Regions from separate parts of the Dysgonomonas sp. GY617 genome, predicted to be linked through region 4. Evidence: riboswitches for the same ligand, from Rfam matches in the RefSeq annotation. Region 4 holds a riboswitch; each other region holds the start of a gene.
What was found. Region 4 has a riboswitch for cobalamin ahead of IR022_RS03535 (thioredoxin family protein). Riboswitches for the same ligand answer to the same signal wherever they lie in the genome.
Positions count from the first base shown of each region.

Region 1: it holds a riboswitch for cobalamin, as region 4 does, so the genes downstream of both, IR022_RS00660 (precorrin-2 C(20)-methyltransferase) here and IR022_RS03535 (thioredoxin family protein) in region 4, are expected to answer to the same signal.
Region 2: it holds a riboswitch for cobalamin, as region 4 does, so the genes downstream of both, pflB (formate C-acetyltransferase) here and IR022_RS03535 (thioredoxin family protein) in region 4, are expected to answer to the same signal.
Region 3: it holds a riboswitch for cobalamin, as region 4 does, so the genes downstream of both, IR022_RS18055 (acyl-CoA carboxylase subunit beta) here and IR022_RS03535 (thioredoxin family protein) in region 4, are expected to answer to the same signal.

Region 1 is NZ_JADCLR010000001.1:187,970-193,528, reverse strand. Features, by position in the region: gene IR022_RS00675 (PH domain-containing protein) at 1-332, opposite strand, end outside; gene IR022_RS00670 (esterase) at 1,056-2,231, opposite strand; gene IR022_RS00665 (ADP-ribosylglycohydrolase family protein) at 2,420-3,796, shown strand; cobalamin riboswitch at 3,863-4,070, shown strand; gene IR022_RS00660 (precorrin-2 C(20)-methyltransferase) at 4,193-4,894, shown strand; gene IR022_RS00655 (ABC transporter substrate-binding protein) at 4,896-5,559, shown strand, end outside.
Region 2 is NZ_JADCLR010000022.1:145,107-150,665, forward strand. Features, by position in the region: gene IR022_RS12955 (3'-5' exonuclease) at 153-644, opposite strand; gene IR022_RS12960 (hypothetical protein) at 968-1,270, shown strand; cobalamin riboswitch at 1,666-1,868, shown strand; gene pflB (formate C-acetyltransferase) at 2,033-4,264, shown strand; gene pflA (pyruvate formate-lyase-activating protein) at 4,343-5,059, shown strand; gene IR022_RS12975 (formate/nitrite transporter family protein) at 5,079-5,559, shown strand, end outside.
Region 3 is NZ_JADCLR010000029.1:527,923-533,481, forward strand. Features, by position in the region: gene eno (phosphopyruvate hydratase) at 1-1,039, opposite strand, end outside; gene IR022_RS18050 (hypothetical protein) at 1,271-2,131, shown strand; cobalamin riboswitch at 2,177-2,386, shown strand; gene IR022_RS18055 (acyl-CoA carboxylase subunit beta) at 2,715-4,256, shown strand; gene IR022_RS18060 (acetyl/propionyl/methylcrotonyl-CoA carboxylase subunit alpha) at 4,274-5,559, shown strand, end outside.
Region 4 is NZ_JADCLR010000001.1:838,591-844,149, reverse strand. Features, by position in the region: gene nrdE (class 1b ribonucleoside-diphosphate reductase subunit alpha) at 1-797, opposite strand, end outside; gene nrdI (class Ib ribonucleoside-diphosphate reductase assembly flavoprotein NrdI) at 787-1,155, opposite strand; gene IR022_RS03535 (thioredoxin family protein) at 1,164-1,403, opposite strand; cobalamin riboswitch at 1,519-1,721, opposite strand; gene IR022_RS03530 (AraC family transcriptional regulator) at 2,689-3,528, shown strand; gene IR022_RS03525 (DUF3868 domain-containing protein) at 3,515-3,880, shown strand; gene IR022_RS03520 (hypothetical protein) at 3,953-4,156, shown strand; gene IR022_RS03515 (family 43 glycosylhydrolase) at 4,375-5,358, opposite strand.

The DNA.
Region 1 (5,559 bases), 650 kb from region 4:
CCACAAAAGCCACCACTTCCAAACAACCTTATATCAAAAGTGCCACGCTTGTATATTCTTATGGTCTCAATTTCATCAAAATCAATCTTTATCTGAGTGGTTATTTTATTCAATACAATTTGAGAATCGGTCACTTCTATCGAAAGAGGAGATTCAAATACATTATAGATAAAAATCAACAGAAAAAAGATTCCCACCATCAAAAGAAGCCAATCAAAAGAATGTAATAGTTTGTAAACTATACCTGCTTCTACGGCTACTATGATAATAGCAACTAAAAAAGTTATACATTTTACGTATGTACTCCACTGTACATTTAATTTGGTAGTCATTATTTATATGATATGGTTAGCTTAGAATATTTAATTACAAAGTAATGAATATTTTGTAATTTACCAAATAACAACCAATTATATAATAAAATTATGAACAGAAAGATCTGAAAACGAAAAAGCCCTTGTCTCGCGACACGGGCTTCCTACAAACACACTAACTAACACTAACCTAAAAAGGATTTATATCACTTCTTAGTTGAAAATATTTTTTCTTTTATATAATTCTGATTTGTGGCACAAAGTTATATAAAATTTGATTCATTAAGCATAAAGTTACAACAAATTATTTCCTCAGAATAAATTTTTCTACAAAAACCAATATCTAATCGATGAATAGATTGTTTTTATGGATATAATTAAAGTTGTAAAAGAACTCTTTCTTATTATTTAGTAGATATTCACAGCGCTACACGGCTATAAGTCTACACTTATATAACAACAAAGTTATGAAAAGGATTGTCAAAAATATCACGTTTTGCTTTTTTTAACAGAAAAACATAAAAATTCAAATTAATGACGCTCTATCTGGCTTCAACTCTAGATAAAATTAAGAAAAAGACCTCTTCGTTGCTGTTAATATCAAACTACATACTATAAACATAAAATCGCTCAAATAGTTGTACAATATGATCTTTTTTAAGATTTATAAAGTTAAAATTAAGAAGATGCAAACTAGTACAACAACAAATAACCAGCTACGAATCAAGAAAATACCTTACACTATTTTTGAAATAGCATAGGTGTAAACTCCGATAAATATAGCCTCCAGTTTGCCCAAGTATGTCCGCCTTCGCTTTCACGATATTGGTACTTAAACTTCATACTATCCAATTTCGATCTGTAATCTACCACATTCTGAAACAAAAAGTCTGTTTTACCAATAGCTATCCAATAAAGACTATAGCCATTTTCTTGTTGTTTTTTCAATTTAGTATCCAAATCTGTATACATAGGCGAAGCTGCATTTGCAGGAGGTAGAATAGCTGGTGAAAACAACCCTACATAGTCGAATGTATTGGGATAATTAGCCGAGATATACAACGAGTGGAATCCTCCCATAGAAAGACCTGCAATCGCTCTATCTTGTTTATCAGCCTTCACTCTGTAATTATTCTCTACAAACTTAATTACATCTCCAAAATTAGCTTCCATGTCGCCACTGAATATATCGGGCGCTCTCATATCGGGTTTATAAAAACCTTTACTTGATTCTCCGGGAGCAGCGGTGTTGCTTGTATGCCCGTTGGTCAGAACTACAATCATTGGTTTTGCCTTGCCTTGAGCAATAAGATTATCTAATATTTGCGAAGCACGTCCCAAAGCGATCCAAGCCTCTTCATCGCCTCCCATACCGTGCAGGAGATATAATACGGGATATTTATCTTTGCTAGCCTCATATCCGGCAGGTGTATATATAGTTATACGACGGGGGCTGTCTAACTTAGGTGAATCGTACCAACGACGGGCAACCGTTCCATGAGGTACGTCCTGCACTTTATAAAGGTCACCTAAACCGCCTTCAATCAAAAAAATATTCATTACTGTAGCCACATCCCTTATTTGATATACATTATTAGGATCAAGCACTTTCAAACCATCTACAATAAAGGTATAGCTATACAAATCTGATGGTAAAGTGGATGTTGTAAAAGACCAAAGTCCATTTTCATCTTTCTTTAAATCTTGTAATTTAGGAGTCCATCCCTCCGATGGCATCCAATCGCCTTGCAGTTTTACCGACTGAGCACTAGGTGCCAGCAATCTAAAGGTAACACTATTATCAGAATTAATCTCAGGAGAGACAATCTCTACTTTTTTCGAAAAATCGAGATTCTGCTGTGCAGATAAGCCTACGCTTATCAAGCATATAGCTAGTATAAAAAGTATTCTTTTCATGTTATTATTTTAATAGATTCATTTTTTCAAATGTAGTTTTTATTTTCGATAGATATACTTTTAGAGAGAGTGAAATTGACGCAACCATAAAAGATGAGAGGCAGACGTAACCAGACAAACATTTTAGCTTAAATTTGCCATATAATAATACAACACGATATACTGCCATGCTAAGAAAAAGTCTGATAATGGATCATCTGCGAGTATTACCTATCGAATACTTGCAATCAAAAGAAGAGGGCAAGAATATACTGAATTATCAGCAACGCATAGATGAGATCATGCAGTCAGATACTTGTGACTTACAGAAAGAGGAATTTGCAGGAAATTTACTCGATGAGATGTACAATTTACCAATAGATGAATCTTTTCCTTACAAAGAGCCATCTACTTTAAAGGAGATAAAAGCTCTTCGTCCAGTTTTTGCATACGAAAATAGTAACACCAAAATTTCACCTGACAAATTATTCGATAAAATCTATGGAGCGTGGTTAGGTAGATGTACAGGTTGCTTATTGGGTCAGCCAATTGAAGGATGGAAACTTGCACAGATCAGAGAACTCCTAAAAGACACAAACAATTATCCCTTAACAGATTACATTTCATCGAATATAAAGGATAGCATCAAAGAAAAGCACAGTATTGCAGACCAATATTATTTGTTTGGAAATAAGCCAATCACAATAAATTGGATCAATAATATTACTCGAATGCCCGAAGATGACGATATAAATTATACGATTGCTTCACTGCATATTCTTGAAACTTATGGATGGGATTTCAATTCGGATGATGTTGCAGAAAGCTTGCTTTTGAATATACCTTTGCTTCATACCTATACGGCTGAACGGATAGCTTATCGCAATCTGTCTTTGTATAAGTTTCCACCATTATCGGCAGTCTATCGAAACCCTTACAGGGAATGGATTGGGGCGCAAATCAGAGGTGATTTCTGGGGCTACATAAATGGCGGTGATATTGAAATGGCAGCAGAAATGGCATTCAGAGATGCATCTGTATCTCACGTAAAGAATGGTATATATGGCGAGATGTTTGTTTCAGCTATGATAGCAGCAGCCATGACATCGGACGATATTGAGTTTATAATCAATTGCGGATTATCTCAAATTCCTGCAACCTGTCGTTTAACAGAGTATGTGAACATAATTGTATCTGCTAAAAATAACGGGTGGGACGAGGAACAGGTTATTGCCCATATTCATACTTCGTTTGATGAAAAACAAATTCATCATTGGTGTCATACCATACCCAATGCTATGATTGTATGCTTTGCCTTACTCTATGGAAATAAGGATTTTAAAAAGTCTTTGTCTTTAGCCATAATGCCGGCTTTCGATACCGATTGTAATGCTGCCACTGTTGGTTCTATCATCGGGCTGATTAGCGGAGCTTCTCAAATTCCGCTGAAATGGACAGCTCCACTTAATGATACAGTTTGTTCGGGTGTAAGGGGTTTCGATGAGGTTTCTATCTCATCTTTAGCTCAACGCACGGTAGATATCATTCTGGAAAAAGAGAAAGCGAAATGTTTAGCTCATCAATAGATTCCGAATAGTAAGAATACAAGTCATTTTTTCTTTGAATTTCAGAATAATTCCCTTTTAATTCCATATTTTTGCACACGTTTTGGTGGCACAATTCCATATCTACGGAAAAGTGCTGAAAAGGGAATCAGGTGTAAATCCTGAACAGACCCGCTGCTGTAAGCTCCGCCAAACAATCTTTGGATAATACTGATCCACTGTTTCTACTGAGAAACGGGAAGGAGTTCCAAAGATGGAGTAAGTCAGAAGACCTGCCAAATATGTATATAGTTTAAAGCTCGAGGTTAAGGCTTAAGAACATTCATATTCAAGATATGCTTGGCATATTGCGGCTCTATGTTTCGTATCCTCTTAATTCTGAGTATTGTTTAATTGAATAAAAAGAATTCAAGAGAAATGTATCCAATTGCATTTGTATCGTTAGGACCGGGCGAAGCCGACTTGATCACCCTCAAAGGGTTAAAGACTTTAGAGGCTGCCGATTGTATTTTCTATCCTGCAACCATTGTTAAAGAAAGCGCCCTGTCTTCGAGAGCATTAGATATTATGGTTGAATTGGAGATTGACAGTAAGAAAGCAATTCCGTTTCATGTTCCAATGAGTAAAGATCGATCTCTGGCGATTGAGGCATACAACCGAGTATCGAAGGAGGCAGAGCAACAATACCTTAAAGGATTGAAGGTAGCCATTGTAGCCGAAGGCGATGCAGGTTTTTACTCGTCTATTCATTATATATTCGATACGCTTACCAATCAGAATATTCCTGTAGAACATATTGCAGGCATTCCTGCATTTATTGCAAGTGGTGCTTTGGCAGGCATTCACATTGTGAAACAGGAGGAAGAGCTGAATGTGATTCCGGGGATTATATCGGCAAACGATCTTATCGGAAAAATAGAATCGGGTAAGGTCGTCGTTATTATGAAAGTGTCACAATGTCAGGAAGCTGTAAAGGAATGTATTTCAAAGATTCCAACGGCAACATTTCATTATTTCGAGAATGTGGGTGTTAAGGATAAGGAATATTATACTAACGATATTCAAGAAATAATCGTCCGGAAATTCCCTTATTTTTCCTTAATGATAATACATCAATAAAATGAAAAACTCAATAATTATTTATTTAGTACTATTTACTTGCACTTTTTTCTTTAGCTGTAAAAACAATCAACAGACTGAAAATAAAATCGCTTCATCAACTGTCAACTCATTCGATTCAGTTCGTATTGAAGTTAAATACGCACAAGGTTTCAATGTCTCGTATCACGATAATTACAGGTTGGTTGATATTCAAGACCCTCAACACGAAAACGAAACGGTATATCGTTATGCACTTGTCAATCGGGGGCAAAGTCACGAGGGCATACCTAAAGATTACATCGTTATAGAAGTTCCTATTCAGAAAGTGGTTTGTATGACTACTCTGCAACTTTCGAACTTTATCAAGTTGGATGCTATAGACAAGGTGGTGGGAATGACCAGCACGCATTACCTTTTCAACCAACAGATGAAAGACCGTATCAAAAGCGGACAAGCCAGTCAAATAGGTATCGAAGGTAATTTTGACAACGAGGTGGTTATGGCACTCAATCCTGACGTTATATTCGTATCACCATTTAAACGTGGAGGTTATGAATCTATAAAAGATTTGAACATTCCTCTGGTTACTTTCTTAGGCTACAAAGAAACTACAGCTTTGGGACAAGCAGAATGGATTAAGTTTACTGCTATGCTTTTAGGCATTGAACAACAGGCAAACCTAC
Region 2 (5,559 bases), on a different contig from region 4:
AAGAATCAAATAGTTTTAGAGAATGTACCTTTTAATATTTCCATCCTAAACAATTAACTTTTAAGAATATAAGAGATACCTAAGTCAAAAGTTCAGGAAAATAGAGGAAGAGTTAGACTAAATGCCAATCAGTAGATAACGATGATGCAAGTTTACAACAATTGCATTGCTATTTCGGCACAAGCTTCGGCATCAGCCAGGGCATTATGATGGTTTGTTAGAATATACCCACAATCTTCTGAAACAGTGTGTAGTTGATGATTGGGTAAGTGACGTAATTGACGACGCGATTCTGCCAAAGTACAGTAAAACTGATAATCAGGATAGTCCATTTGATAAGAGCGAAACACTGCTTTCAGGCAGGCTTCATCAAATCCTTTGTTATGAGCTACAAGAGGCAAACCCTCAATAAGAGGTTCTATTTGTTTCCATACTTCCAAAAACACAGATTCGTTAGCTGTGTCTTCATCTGTCAACCCATGAACAGCAGTATTTCCATAGTTATAATAATTGGGCTCAGGCTGAATAAGACTGTAAAAACGATCTGTAATACTTCCATTTCGCACAACCACAATACCAACACTACACACACTTGAAAGTTCGTGATTAGCTGTTTCAAAATCTATGGCTGCAAAATCTCGTATCATTTAAACCTATAATATATTTATGAGTAAAATTAGGAATAAAATTTCTATCTATTATTAATGAACAAAGAGAATATTTAGTGTATCAAAACACCATCTATTTTACTTTATCTCTCCGTCTCAAGGAGGAAGAATAGTCCATAACATCTTTTAGTATAAGTTTCAAAATGGAGATATAAATCTTGTATTTTCATTAGATTCATTTAGAATTTATTCCGATGAATCTAAAAGATCATTAAAAAAGGAACTCATTTAAAATATTACTTGTTCAAAGAACGTATACAATAGTAGATAGGGTTAATAATTTTCATAAAAAGAGAGCCATGGTAAAGACAATTGCAATAATAACAGATAAAGGTGTTCCGAGTACAGAGATAAAAGAAAATACATTGATAAATGTATTTAAACTCGAAGGTAATAGAGTTTCCGGATATGAAAGTATAAAACTTGATAGTGCAGATACCAATAGCTTTTCGAAGCTATTAAAACTAAAAGAGATTAGTTTGATATATATTGACAATGTCAATAACGAGTTACACAGAATGTTACACAAACTAGGTATAGGGGTTAAATGTAAAGAGGAATGGGAAGGCGATCAGTTTATTGGACAGTTTGTATTTGGTTAATATGATCCTAAATCAAATATTCTTTTGGAGAGTTATATCTAACTAAAACTGTTGTAATAAATAAGCCATACCTAAACCTTATCGTTATATTAAAAGTAGTTATCGTACACTTGAAGAGAAAAACTTAAAATAACAGAGAAACAGACATTAAATATCCTATTTAATGTCTGTTTCTCTGTTATTGGTAATTGAAAATTTTTAGTAGTACAAGTGAAGAAAGTACTAATCAAATCAATATAAGCGTCATCTGTATGAGAACATACGTAAATAAATGATCCAACCATTATTATAACCAGAACTCGATAATAATGTATGTTACTTCTTTGTTATAATGAGCTTTTGCATGAGCAAATAATTATTTATGACAAAAAACAAATAACTCCGATAAAAGTTACTATTTTTGTATACATTTTGGTGTCATTTTCTGTATTCTTAGAAAAATGATGAAAAGGGAATCGGGTGAAAATCTCGAACAGACCCGCTGCTGTAAGCTCTACAAGCATTTTTGAAGAACTCAAAACCACTGTTCATAAAAGAATGGGAAGGAATTTCAAAAATAGAGTAAGTCAGAAGACCTGCCAATGATGATAAAGTTTGATGCTTTCGGGAAATAAAGCAATACAACATCTTACGAATCTAATACTTTTTTATCGGAGACCAGTAGACATTTAACATTTCTACACAGCCATAAAGAAAGTACGTCAATTTCAAAAATAATTTCTGTCAAAATAAAGTTTACATATCTAATCATTAATAAAAAAAATGGAAATATATAAAGATTTTAAAGGTACAAAATGGAAAGAAAAAATTGATATAAACGATTTTATCCTAAAAAATTACACTGAGTATACCGGTGATGAGTCTTTCCTTGAAGGGCCAACAGATGCTACCACCAAATTGTGGGAGAAACTGAGCGAAATGTTTAAGGTCGAAAAAGAAAAAGGCGTTTATGATGCTGAAACTAAAATACCTTCGCAGATTGATGCTTATGAAGCCGGATATATAGATAAAACTCTAGAGAAAATAGTCGGTGTACAGACAGACAAACCTCTCAAAAGAGCTATCTTCCCAAATGGCGGAATCCGCATGGTGCAACAAAGCCTCGAAGAATATGGGTACAAACTAGATCCAATCACATCAGAAATATTTACAAAATACCGTAAAACACATAACGAAGGTGTATTTTCTGCCTATACAGACAGTATTCGTCGTGCAAGAAGTAACGGCTTATTAACGGGTCTGCCTGACGCATATGGTCGAGGACGTATTATTGGTGACTACCGTCGGGTAGCACTTTATGGTGTAGATCGCCTGATTGCTGAAAGAGAGAAACGATACAAAGAGTGCGATCCTGTTGTAATGACTGATGATTTGATTCGTCTTCGCGAAGAGTTGAATTCTCAGATTCAAGCAATGAAAGCACTCAAACGAATGGCTGCTTTTTATGGTTTCGACATTTCAAACCCTGCTGCTAATGCACAAGAGGCTATCCAATGGACATACTTCGGTTACTTAGGAGCAATTAAAGATCAAAATGGTGCTGCAATGAGCTTGGGTCGTGTAACAACTTTCCTTGATATTTATATTGAGCGTGATCTTAAAGCTGGTTTGATTACTGAAAAAGAAGCTCAAGAAATGGTCGACCATTTCGTTATGAAACTGCGCATTGTTCGTTACTTACGTACTAACGAATATAATGAACTGTTCTCTGGTGATCCTGTTTGGGTAACAGAGTCTATTGGAGGAATGACTAACAATGGAGCTTCTATGGTAACTAAAAACAGTTATCGTATGTTGCATACTCTTTATAATTTAGGACCATCACCCGAACCAAACCTCACCATTTTATGGAGTAACAGATTGCCTGAAAGCTGGAAAAAATATTGCGCAAAAGTATCTATTGATACATCTTCTCTTCAATACGAAAATGATGATATTATGCGTCCTCAGTTAGGAGATGATTATGGTATTGCTTGTTGCGTATCACCTATGCGTATAGGTCACCAAATGCAGTTCTTTGGTGCTCGTGCCAATTTACCTAAAGCTTTACTTTATACCATAAATGGGGGTAAAGACGAAAAAACAAAAGCACAGGTATTACCTAAGCATTGGATTGAAAAAGTATCAGGTGACTATTTAGAGTTTGACGAAGTATGGGATAAATTTGACCGTACCCTAGACTGGGTAGCCGAAACTTATGTAAAAGCATTGAATATAATCCATTATATGCACGATAAGTATTCGTACGAAGCTTTAGAGATGGCTTTACACGATGTAGATATCGTTCGTACGCAAGCTTTCGGAGTATCGGGACTCTCTATTATAGCCGATTCGTTTGCTGCTATCAAATACGGTAAAGTTCGTATAGTAAGAGATGCCGATGGAGATGCAGTAGATTACATTCTCGAAAAAGACTATATCCCTTTCGGAAATAACGATGATAATACAGATAAGTTTGCTGTAGAAATTGTAGAGAAGTTTATGAATAAAATTCGTAAACGTAAGATGTATAAAGACGCAATTCCTACTCAATCGGTATTGACCATTACATCAAATGTAGTTTACGGGAAAAAAACCGGTAATACACCCGATGGACGTCGTGATGGCACTCCGTTTGCACCGGGTGCAAATCCAATGCACGGACGTGATACCAAGGGTGCTGTTGCATCACTGTCTTCTGTAGCCAAGCTTCCATTTGAGCATGCTAATGACGGAATATCTTACACATTTGCTATTACGCCTAACACATTAGGTAAAGGTAAAGAAGAAGAATCTCAAAATCTGGCTTCACTGATGGATGGATATTTTTTGCAAACAGGTCATCACCTGAATGTAAACGTATTTGATCGTCAATTATTAATTGATGCAATGGAACGTCCAGAACAATATCCTCAGTTAACTATCCGCGTATCGGGTTATGCTGTGAACTTCGTGAAGCTTACTCGTGAGCAACAGTTGGATGTTATCAATCGTACCATTACTACTGCTATCTAAATAAAGCAGATAAAATATTACTAAACGAAGTGAAGCTATAAAAGCTTCACTTCGTTTTACACATTAATTTTGCCGGAGATGCAAGGATACATACATTCATTCGAAACATTCGGGACAAAAGACGGACCGGGAATCCGTTTTGTTGTGTTTATGCAAGGCTGCCCACTGCGTTGTTTATACTGTCACAATCCTGATACATGGAAAAAGGATGGTGCAAAATATATGCTTACACCTCTAGAGGTTTTTCAGGAATTGGATAAAGTGAAAAATTTCGTTCGAGGAGGAATTACCATTTCGGGAGGAGAGCCCATGCTTCAACCCGAGTTTGTTTTAGAATTATTCAAACTATGTAAGGAAAATAACATTCATACAACAATTGACACATCAGGTATATTTCTGAATGAAAAAGTAAAAGAAGTGCTCCAATATACCGATCTCGTTTTACTGGATATCAAACATATTAATCCCGAAAAATATAAAGAGTTAACTACAGCTCCTTTAGAGCCGACCTTGAAGTTTATGGAATATCTCGCAGAGACAAACAAACCCACTTGGCTACGTTATGTACTTCTACCCCACTATACCGATGACGAGAAAGATTTGATCGAATGGGCTAAATATGCATCACAGTTCAAAAATGTAGAACGAGTAGATATACTTCCATTCCATCAAATGGCAGTACAAAAATGGCAAGATTTAGGCTTAGAGTACCAGCTAAAAGATATAGAGCCTCCCACCTCAACCCAAAAAGAAAAAGCAGAAGCAATTTTTAAGTCTTACGGACTTCCGGTTTAACCTATTATTTTTTTAATGCATGTCTAATTACTATAATCCAAGAGAAATTACTCTTCTTTTTGCAGAATCAGCTACTTATAAGAGAAATATACCTTTTATTAAATTTTGTATATTATCAATACTCGGAGGCATGTTTATAGCTTTTGGAGGATTGTTGTCTATTATGGTTTCGGGAGGAATGCCGGGCATTGGAGCAGCCAATCCAGGTTTAGTGAAATTTGTAGCCGGGGCTTTATTCCCTGTAGGGCTGATTATGGTTTCCATTACAGGAGCTGATCTTTTTACTAGCAACTGTGCCGGATTTTGTTTCCCTCTGCTACAAAGGAAAATCAATGTAAGCATTTTCTTTAAATATCTATTATTGTCTTATCTATTCAACTTTATAGGCACACAATTCATAGCTTTCGTTTTATCTTATGAAGTTGGCTTATTAGATAAACAACCTTGGCAAACATACTTACATCATTATTCTGAAGTAAAAGTAAGTCAAGACTTTTTCA
Region 3 (5,559 bases), on a different contig from region 4:
CAATTTGGTTAACTTTGATAAGGATTGAATTAGCACAACCTAGTTCGATACCTTTTCTCAAGAAATCAACGTTAGTTACAAATAAATCGTCTCCAACAAGTTGTACTTTGTCGCCGATTGCATCTGTAAGGTTTTTCCATCCGTCCCAATCGTTTTCGTCCATACCGTCTTCGATAGAATCGATAGGATATTTTTCAGAAAGTTCTTTCAAGAAAGCAGCTTGTTCAGCAGAAGTGCGTTTTGCTGCGTTAGGACCTTCAAATTTAGTATAATCGTAAACTTTAGCAGTTTTGTCGAAGAATTCAGAAGCAGCACAGTCAAGAGCGATAGTTACGTCTTTAGCTGGCTCATATCCTGCAGCTTTGATAGCTTTAAGGATAGATTCAAGAGCATCTTCAGTACCGTTTAATTTAGGAGCGAAACCACCTTCATCACCAACAGCAGTACTAAGACCTCTGCTTTTGAATTCTTTTGCAAGAGCGTGGAAAATTTCAGCACCCATTCTCAAACCTTCTTTGAAAGAAGCAGCACCAACTGGACGAATCATAAACTCTTGGAATGCGATAGGAGCATCAGAGTGAGATCCACCATTGATGATGTTCATCATAGGTACAGGAAGAGTATAAGTATTAGTACCACCAATATAACGGTACAATGGAATATCTAGAGCATTGGCAGCAGCTTTAGCAACAGCTAAAGAAACACCAAGAATAGCGTTAGCACCCAATTTAGATTTAGTAGGAGTTCCGTCAAGAGCAATCATTTTAAGGTCAACACCTCTTTGATCCAAAGCACAGTCTCCGATAAGTGCAGGAGCGATAACGTTGTTTACGTTCTCTACAGCTTTTTGTACACCTTTACCTAAGTATCTTTTTTTGTCTCCATCACGAAGTTCAAGAGCTTCATGCTCTCCTGTAGATGCTCCTGAAGGAACAGCAGCACGTCCAAATGCACCACACTCTAGTGTTACGTCAACTTCGATTGTTGGATTTCCTCTTGAGTCCAAGATTTCACGTCCGAAAATACGTTCGATTCTCATGTTTGTTTATTTTAGTTTGAATAAATAATATGTCTTAATTTTTAATTCTCACGTTTGCGTAACAAAAATACTTTTTTTTTTCGTTTATTGAAATACTTTTGTGGTGTAAAATGTTTTTTAAGGTCTCAGACCTTTTTTTATACTTTGGTAAGCATAAGTGCAACTAACTGTTATACTTAAATAATATTGCATTATGTGTTTGCTATAACTAATAATAACTTTAGTATGATAATGAGAAAAATAGTAGTGTTGATAGTAGTATGTGTCTCGATAGTAGCCTGTAAAGAGATCTCAAAAGCGGAGAATGGAAATGATATTCAGATAGCAGGAGATTCTTTAGCAATAAAAGATAGTATTGCTAGTTCCGATTCCATTGACAATATAGATTGGATAGATGAAGAGCTTTATCCTAAAAGTAAGGATTTACCTCTATCGGTATTATCTACAGGAGTTTTTCATGGAGATGAAACGTCTCCCGAAATGATAAATAAAGGATGGTTTGGTGTTTTTCAGGATAGAGGACGATATTATATTGCACCTACCACTCTTAGTATTCAAAAAGCGTTTGACGTTGTTTTGGATGAAACGGTAGATGAACACAACTCCTCGAATTGGACAGGGTGGGAAGTTAAGACTTCTCATATTGACACGTCTTTGGTTTTGATAAGTAGTTCGCCTCGTCTATCATCTCATGAAATAAAAACAATACCATTAGACAAAGATTTTATTGACCTGAGTGAGAAAAAAACATTTACATATAATGGTTCATCTTATACACTATATTCAACAGGCGATTTAAAACCTGCTGAGTACAATAAAGATGAAATGATTATAAGTAATTATAAACTATATCTCAAGGGATACAAAGAAGGAAAAGAAATAAATCAATTGTTGGCATCTACCCCTACTTTTGATGATACTATGTTTAGAGTATTCTTAATAGGTGATATTGATAATGATGGATTTCCAGATTTAGTATTAAACACAAGCTATCATTATAACCTTTATAGACCAACGGTTTATCTATCATCATTTGCCGATAAAGATCAATTGGTAAAAGTGGTAGGTTTGCACTCAAGTGTGGGATGCTAAAATAAAAAGAGATCGAAAAAAGATATAGATAAAATAAATCGCTTATATTTGCTTCACAGTTTTGGTGTTATTCAGTCACTTTTGCTGAAAGAATAATGAAAAGGGAATCCCGTGAAAATCGAGAACAGACCCGCTGCTGTAAACTTCATAAAGAGTCTCTAAATAACACTCTATACCACTGTTCCTTAATGCGAATGGGAAGGATGTTTAGGGATGAAGTAAGTCAGAAGACCTGCCAAAATATATAAATTCGGATGCTTTCGGGAAACAAGGCAATGAATCTTAACCATAGAAGTTTACAATTAGTAAATATTCGGTCGGTTTTTTTACATATTGTTATTTTATAGATAAGAAGAGAACTATGTTTTTTCTTTTTTATAACTTGTGGCGCTAATTTTAGATAATAAAAGGCAAAATTATAATTACATATTCTGAAAGTATGTAATTGTTGAGTGCGTAATTGTTTGATAACGAATTGTCTGGTTGTAGTTTTCAATTGTGCAGGTATCTGCTGAAATGATAAGTGAATCTTAGACTTTATATTATTGTAGCAAAAGAAGATTAAAGATATTATAGTAATAAAATGAGAAAAATTTACGAACAGTTTGTAGCCCGCGAAAATCTGCTAAATAAGCAGTACGATGAGGCGTACTATAAAAAACAACATCAAAGAGGGAAGTTAACCGCCCGCGAACGTATTCTATTATTGTTTGATGAGGGTACTTTCGAAGAAACAGATGCTTATACGCCACCGGCAACAGCATCTTTTGGGAAAACCGTAGAAGCTTTCGGAGACGGTGTAGTTACAGGATTTGGGTCCGTAAACGGACGTTTGGTATACGCTTTTTCTCAGGATTTTAGTGTGCTTGGAGGTTCTTTAGGTACAGTTCATGCAGCTAAAATCGTAAAAATACAGGATATGGCTCTTAAGACGGGAGCTCCTGTTGTTGGGCTTATCGATTCGGGTGGTGCCCGTATTCAGGAAGGTGTAAGTAGTTTGAATGGCTATGCCGATATTTTTAAACGGAATGTAATGTCGTCGGGGGTAATTCCTCAGATTTCGGTAATAATGGGACCTGCTGCAGGTGGTGCAGTATATTCACCAGCTCTTACCGATTTTATATTTATGACTGCCGATACAAGCTATATGTTTGTAACAGGTCCAAATGTAGTGAAAGAGGTTCTGAATGAAACTGTATCGACCGAAGATTTGGGTGGAGCATCTGTTCACGGAACTAAATCGGGTGTTGCCGACTTTGTATATAATGATGATGAGAATACAATTTTAGGAGTAAAGAAGCTATTGTCTTACTTACCTTCTAATAATATGGAAAATCCTCCCTTGGTAAAATCGGAAGATCCGATAAGTAGGGTAGAGGAGAGTTTGAGGAATATTGTACCCGATGATCCCGATAAACCTTATGATGTAAAAGATATCGTAAGACTAATCGTAGATAAAGGTGATTTCTTGGAAGTTGCCGAAAACCATGCAGCAAATATATTTACAGCATTTGCACGTCTGGATGGTCAAGTGGTAGGTATTGTAGCCAATCAACCTAAAGTCATGGCCGGAACGTTAGATATTGACTCGTCTATAAAAGCGGCGCGCTTTATTAATATTTGCGATTCATTTAATATACCTATTATAACATTGGAGGATGTTCCCGGATTTTTACCCGGAACAGATCAGGAGCATGATGGTATTATTCGCCATGGAGCGAAACTATTGTATGCATATACTTATGCAACAGTGCCTAAGATTACCGTAATTTTGCGTAAAGCCTATGGAGGTGCATACATTGTAATGAATAGTAAAGGTATAGGTGGCGATTTTAGTTTTGCATGGCCTACTGCCGAAATTGCAGTTATGGGACCCGATGGAGCAATTGCTATCCTTTACAGAAAAGAATTAAAGGAATCAGAAAATCCGGTAGTACTTAAAAAGGAGCTGACTCAGAAATATAGAGAAGAGGTTACCAATCCTTATATTGCTGACGAAAAAGGATTTGTTGATGAGGTTATTGATCCCGCTCTGACTCGTCACAAAATAATCAGGTCTTTAAAAACACTGGAAAGAAAAACTGAGTATAAGCCTAAGCGTAAACATGGTAATATGCCTCTTTAATTTGGATAAGAATCAAGATGAAACAAAAGAATAAAATAAAATCAATATTAATAGCCAATCGTGGTGAGATAGCTATTCGTATAGCTAAGACCACTAAAATAATGGGTATTACTTCGGTGGGTATTCGTACCCTTAAAGAACCGAATGCACTATATTTATGGTCAGTCGATAAAGTAATAGATTTCCCAGATATTGATAATGGCGGTATTCCCGAATTTCTCGATATAGAATCATTGGTGTTATTAGCCAAGAGAAATAATATAGATGCCATTCATCCCGGATATGGTTATCTGTCTGAAAATGCACAATTTGCAACACGCTGTACCGAAGAAGGTATTATATTTATAGGTCCTTCGCCACGTGTTATTCAGAACATGGGTGATAAGGTAATTGCCAAAGAAATAGCTGCGAAGAATAATGTTCCCATGTTGGGAGGTAGTAATGGAAGCGTTGATACACTTGAGGATGCTTTGGATGTTGCCGAAAAGATTGGATTTCCACTTATTATAAAAGCTTCTGCCGGAGGTGGTGGACGTGGTATGCGTGTGGTGTACAAGAAATCGGAAATGAAACAAATGTATTTCTCTGCGTCATCTGAGGCTCAGAATGCATTTAACAATCCATCAGTATTTATCGAACGCTTTTTGGAAAACCCCAAGCATATCGAATTTCAAATAGTGGGTGATTCGCACGGAAATGTAATTCATTTAGGAGAGCGTGAATGTTCTGTACAGCGCAAACATCAAAAATTATTAGAGGAAGCTCCATCACCAGCTCTTTCTGAAGAACTTCGTGAAAAAATGGCCACAGCTGCTGTCTCTTTAGCAAAAGGTGCAGGATATGTAAGTTTAGGTACAGTTGAGTTTCTGCTTGATAAACAAGGTAATTTCTTCTTTATGGAAATGAATACTCGTGTACAAGTAGAGCATCCTGTGACGGAAATGATAACAGGTCTTGACCTTATCGAATTACAAATTTGTATTGCCAGAGGTGAAAAACTTCCAATTGCTCAAAGTGATGTGAAGTTGAATGGTTGGGCTATTGAGTGTCGTATAAATGCAGAGGACGTTCAATCAGGATTTTCTCCATGTACGGGAATCATTAAAGGATTGAGAACTCCCGAAGGCGAAGGCGTGAGAGTTGATAAAGGAGTTGTTACAGGTTCCGAAATTACTCCCTATTTTGATTCTATGGTTGCTAAATTGATTGTTCATGCAAAAGACCGCCCAACGGTTATTGAAAATACATTGAAGGCGTTGAATGATTTTCATATCAAGGGAATTAAAACAACCATTCCATTTTG
Region 4 (5,559 bases):
TCCACATTGATTTTCTTACAATCCAGAAACTCTTCTATATCTGAATGGAAAACATTTAAATATGCAGCTCCGGCTCCGGGACGTTGTCCCAATTGATTGGCATAGGAGAAAACATCTTCTAATAATTTCATAATAGGCAATACGCCGCTTGCGCGTCCCTCCACTCCTTTTATTGCTTCTGAGCGTCCCCGTAATTTAGAAAGATTCAAAGACACACCACCTCCAATAGAAGATAATTTCATCGAAGAGTTTATAGCGTAACCTATAGAATTGAGGCTATCGCCTATCTCGTCAAGAAAGCAAGAAACCAATTCGCCTGATCTTCTTTTTCCTCCATTCAAAAAAGTAGGTGTAGCTGGTTGATATTCCTGATTAACTAGCAATTCTGCATATTTTATTGCTTGGTTAACATCTCCTTGAGCTAAGTATAAGGCTATACAGGCAACACGGTCTTCGTATCTTTCCAAAAATTTCTCTCCACTATCATCTCTTAAAGCGTAATTCTGAAAAAACTTGAAAGCACTCATAAATGAAGGAAAGCGAAACTTCCGCTCATAAATAAGCGCATAGACCCGCATTATTTCTTCGAATGAGTATTGTTCATAGAGGTTTTCGTAGTAATTATTCTCTATCAGGTAATCTATCTTTTCTTTTAGGGTATAGAAAAAGACTGTATTTTTATTTACATAATCCAGAAAATAAGAGCGGACTGCTTCCTTATCTTTTTCCAATTGGAAATCCTCGTCCTTTTTTATCATTACCTCATTATTGAGGAGTATCCACTTTTTAATTTGCATATTCTTTTACTTTTAGGATAAAGCTGTTTACATCACGCTCTAATCCGGATAATTCAAATTTAATTAATATAGGGATGCCATATTTTTCGGCTATTTTATCAGCAGCCAATCCAAAATTGGCTCCCCAGTTCATATTTCCACTGGAGGAGACAGACAGAATGAAATCACTGTTTTGTTCCATAAACCTGAGTGTTGTTTCCGCAACAGCCCCCATTTGAGTAGTATAGGTAATCAAATGCCCTTTCCTATCAGCCAACATCGAATCAGACATTTTGATACAACGCCAGTCTGTCAATAAACGAATCTTATGAACGAAACGTTCTACATTTCCCGTCTTACTATCATAATAAATAATCATCTTCTTCTTTATAAAGAATCTATCATTGACTTAAGTTCATTCGGCTGGTATCCGATTACGCGCATCACTATTTCGTCATTGTCTACTAGAAGAGTGGTAGGAACAGAACGGATTTTGTATTTCATGGCAGTCTCTGGATTATTGAATGGATTTACTGCCTCTATTGAGACATCATAAGTCTTAAAATATTCTGAAACCATTTTACATGGATTACAATCTTCCTTTTCGAATTTTATTATCTTCTTCATGTCTTTATTTGATTAATATATAGAAAATAAGAGTTTAGTAAAATACTACACTCCACACATTTTTATTTTATGAGATATCTTTTTTTAGCAAACTCATCTTTACACCCGAAAGAAAAAGTTTTCTTTTTATTTTGGCAGGTCTTCTGACTTACTCCTTTTTTCACGGCCTTCCCTTTAGTTTTTAAAAGTGGCAATAGGTATTGTGAAAACATCTTTTAGAGCTTACAGCAGCGGGTCTGTTCAGGATTTACACCTGATTCCCTTTTCATCACATACTTGAAGATGCAAGTTTATGACACCAAAATCTTATACAAAGATTAAACAATTATTTGAGAATAATGTTCTAAAATGAAAATTTAATTACCAATAAGTCATCATTAATATTCACAAAAAAGAAAACTATATGCGATTATAGATATTCTAAATTTCCAAAAATAGAATACTTACAGTAGAAAATTAAGTTATCAAAAGATTAGAATACATTCTTTCTGAGAAGTATTTATACTATCAGCTTAGTATAGACTAAAAGAAGGTTTTAATATAAAAATAAGAATCGTAGCCACACTATTCTTAAAAGAAGAACTAGGACGAATCAAATTATCAAAAACAGAAGGTGTATTTTACACAATAAACTAATTATAAGAAAGTTAATTAACACACCGAAACAAAAAAGGGACAAAATATCAACAAAAAGGGACAATCGTATCAAACTTAGGCTAGCAGACTTATTTTATTCCAATGTCTATTTCCTTTTTATGTAACTATAAATATTTCATTTATCTCAATAGCATATTATAACTGATTTTATATTCTCTATCGAAACATCTTCTAACTCTAAGTAATACGAATCAAGATAAATTTTAAATAGCTTTTATATTCACAATAACTGACAGAAAGAGAATCTTATTTAACAACACTATATCAGGCAGATAGACATATAAAAAAAGAGTTTCAATTTTACTTTGTATTTCTCAATAACGACCTAATGCTAGGGTATTCTTAATTGTTGTATACCTTCAGTTTACAATATCTTAGATTTAAAGCTGCACAAACTTATAGCTTAACTTTCCTATTTAATCATTTATTATTCGTCTTTCGATTGTCCCTTTCTTCACATTATTTTGTCCCCAACTCTTCAAAAAAGAATCTATGATCATTAATACTTTTGAATCCAGAATAAATACGAGTTGGAATCTTTCTAAATATCCTCGTTATATCTCGCAAAATTGGCTATATAGTTATTGCTATAATATAGATAAGAATAAAATACTAAATCAATATACAAATGGGGGTTCAGTTCAAAACTATCGCAAAGCTAATAGTAAAAGAAGAAGATGATAATGTTTTTCAATATTATCATTATCAAAAGAATGAAATAATTGATATAGGAAGTTTTGATGAAAATAGCATTTTTTTCATAATGAGTGGAGAAATTCTAATAAATGATTTTCAGGGAACAAAAAAAGTATTTGAAGCAGGTTCTATGTACTTTCTGTCTAAGAATTACACCCCTTACAAAGGGATTGTTAATAAAACGACAACCTGTGTTGAATTAAAGTCTGATAATCTATTACCGTATATCGAACAGGCTCTGTTATTTAATATTATTGCAAAATATACTCCTGATGAATTGAGACTTGATGAATTAGAAATAAAGAAACCTCTTCGTTACTTTTTATCTGAAATTATATACTATAAGAATGGCGAATTTTCCTCTAAAGGTTTCTTTCATTTGAAGAAAATGGAATGGTTATTTATTATGCGTAAGTTTTATGCTAAAGACTTATTAGCTCGATTCTTCTCTCCTACTGTATTAAATGAAAGCAAGTTTAGAATGACTGTGTTTGCAAAATACACAGATAAAATTACAGTTAAAGAACTGTCTGAGGAATGCTGTATGACTACTAAGACATTTACTCGGCATTTTAAAACTGAATTCAATACTACTCCTCTCAAATGGTTGATGATGCAGAAAGTAAAAAGCCTAAATTATACTTTGGTATATGACACCTTACCGTTAGATGAAATTTTAGATAAGTACAACTTTAAGTCGGAAACAGAACTTATCGAATTCTGCTGCAAAAATAGTATCAAATTTAATATGTTCGAATATGAGTATGTGTAAAATTCAATACAGCCTTGTTGAGATGAAGCGACAAGACGAACAGTTCTATATTAGCCTAAATATGCATTTTATATGCCGCAAGATAGATACTAATCGGAGTCATCTATTTGCTCCTGTACTTTCTGATGGCGACAAGCAGTTGGAGTTACCTTTGGTTCTGCTTGCAGGTAAAGGACGCTATTGGGCTTTCAAGCGTGCTCTGTGGGGATTGAATCGAAACATTTTGCGTACTTACCGCATAATGAAATTATTGAAAGCTGTTGACGAATCTGTTATTGATTACTCTTATAATCTATCTCTTCACTATGAAGAGTGGATGGACAGAGCAAAAATAACTGTTGTTTGTCAGTGAACTCAAAAACAGATGTGTACATTATGATAATTCATAAGGTTTATTTAAGAAATTAAATAACAATAAATAACTATGGATAAATACGTTGAAGTAATTTTACGAGTATTAGAAGATCATCATATCAAAGGAATGTATGATTCTGAAAATGATATTATTTATATATGCAGCGAGGAAGAGTCTGGATCGGTTTATAACTTGTTTGGTTATAGCAAAGATCAGCACAATTTTAAACATTCAAAGTTTTCAAAAAATAGCAACATCAATAAACTAAAGTAAAAAAATTAAATTCATCAAATGAGACTATATTTGTATTGATGGGACTACATATATCACCCATATGATTGTATCTTATTTGGACTCAATTTGTGGGGAAATGAGTTAAATATTATAGTTAAGTAAAGGAAGATATACAGAGTCTAAATTATTACGATTTCTGAGGGGCGAAAAAAAACTCTCTGATTTTTTCAGAGAGTTTTTTTAGAAGAATGGTCTAGCTATTCTAAATTTGTAGTTTGCTTTACCATCTTGATAGTACCATCTTCGTTATAATATAACTTGTCTACACAAATAGAACGTAGCCAATCATTAAATACTCCATTTTTAGCAGATAGTTCACTATTGTGATAAAATGCATACCACTGACCTTTGTATTCTACTATCGAGCCATGATTTGTATAACTGTTTGTTGGATTCATATAAATACCTTCATATTTCCAAGGACCTAAAGGGCTATTACTTGTTGCATAGCGCATTCTATTATCACCTTCTACTCCATCATTCAGATTATCATCGTGATTATCTGAGTATGAAAGGTAGTAAATTCCATTACGCTTGTGTACCCATGCTGCTTCATGAAAATCAGTAAGACCTTCCATGGTTAACAACGCACCATCAACTTCCATCATGTTATCCTTTAATTTGCCTGCTTTGCAGACTCCTCCACCTCCTTGATAAATATAGGTTTGTCCATCATCATCAATAAATACATGAGGATCAATATGCGATTCTAAACCTTGCACATAACCTTGCACAACAAAATCCTTGGCTGGATATTTACTGGTAGCTACACCTATTTTCCAGCTATTATTCCAATTAGACTCGCTGGGATGAGGAAAATAGAAATAATATATTCCATCTTTATAGACACAATCGGGAGCCCACATAAATCCGCCTTCGGGTCTGCCCCAAGGTACTTGACTCGAACGAAGTATTTCGCCATGATCGACCCAAGTCACCATATCATCTGTAGAAAAGACATGATATTGGTCCATCAAATCACACCCTTTAGGCGGTGCAATATCATGTGAAGCATATACATACAATCGTCCATCATTCCATACCCGAGCTGATGGGTCAGCAGTATACATATGCTGAATGAATGGATTTTGTTGACTGCATACATTTACTGAAAATAAAGTGAATAGGGAAAGACATGTAGTCAGAATTACAGACTTTTTGTTCTTGCGTTTTTTTGTCATTTTATTATTTATATTAATAATTATATATCGAATTAAGAATGAAATAGACAATTAAAGTAGGGTTAGGTAAACTATGAGGATGATGCTTTAAACCACGTTTGGTAATAACTGTAATATCTCCTCCTTGTTATTTGATTTTATGTTCGAAACATATAAGTTTGTATTAGTATCAATAATAGTAATATTGTGTACCTATAACCT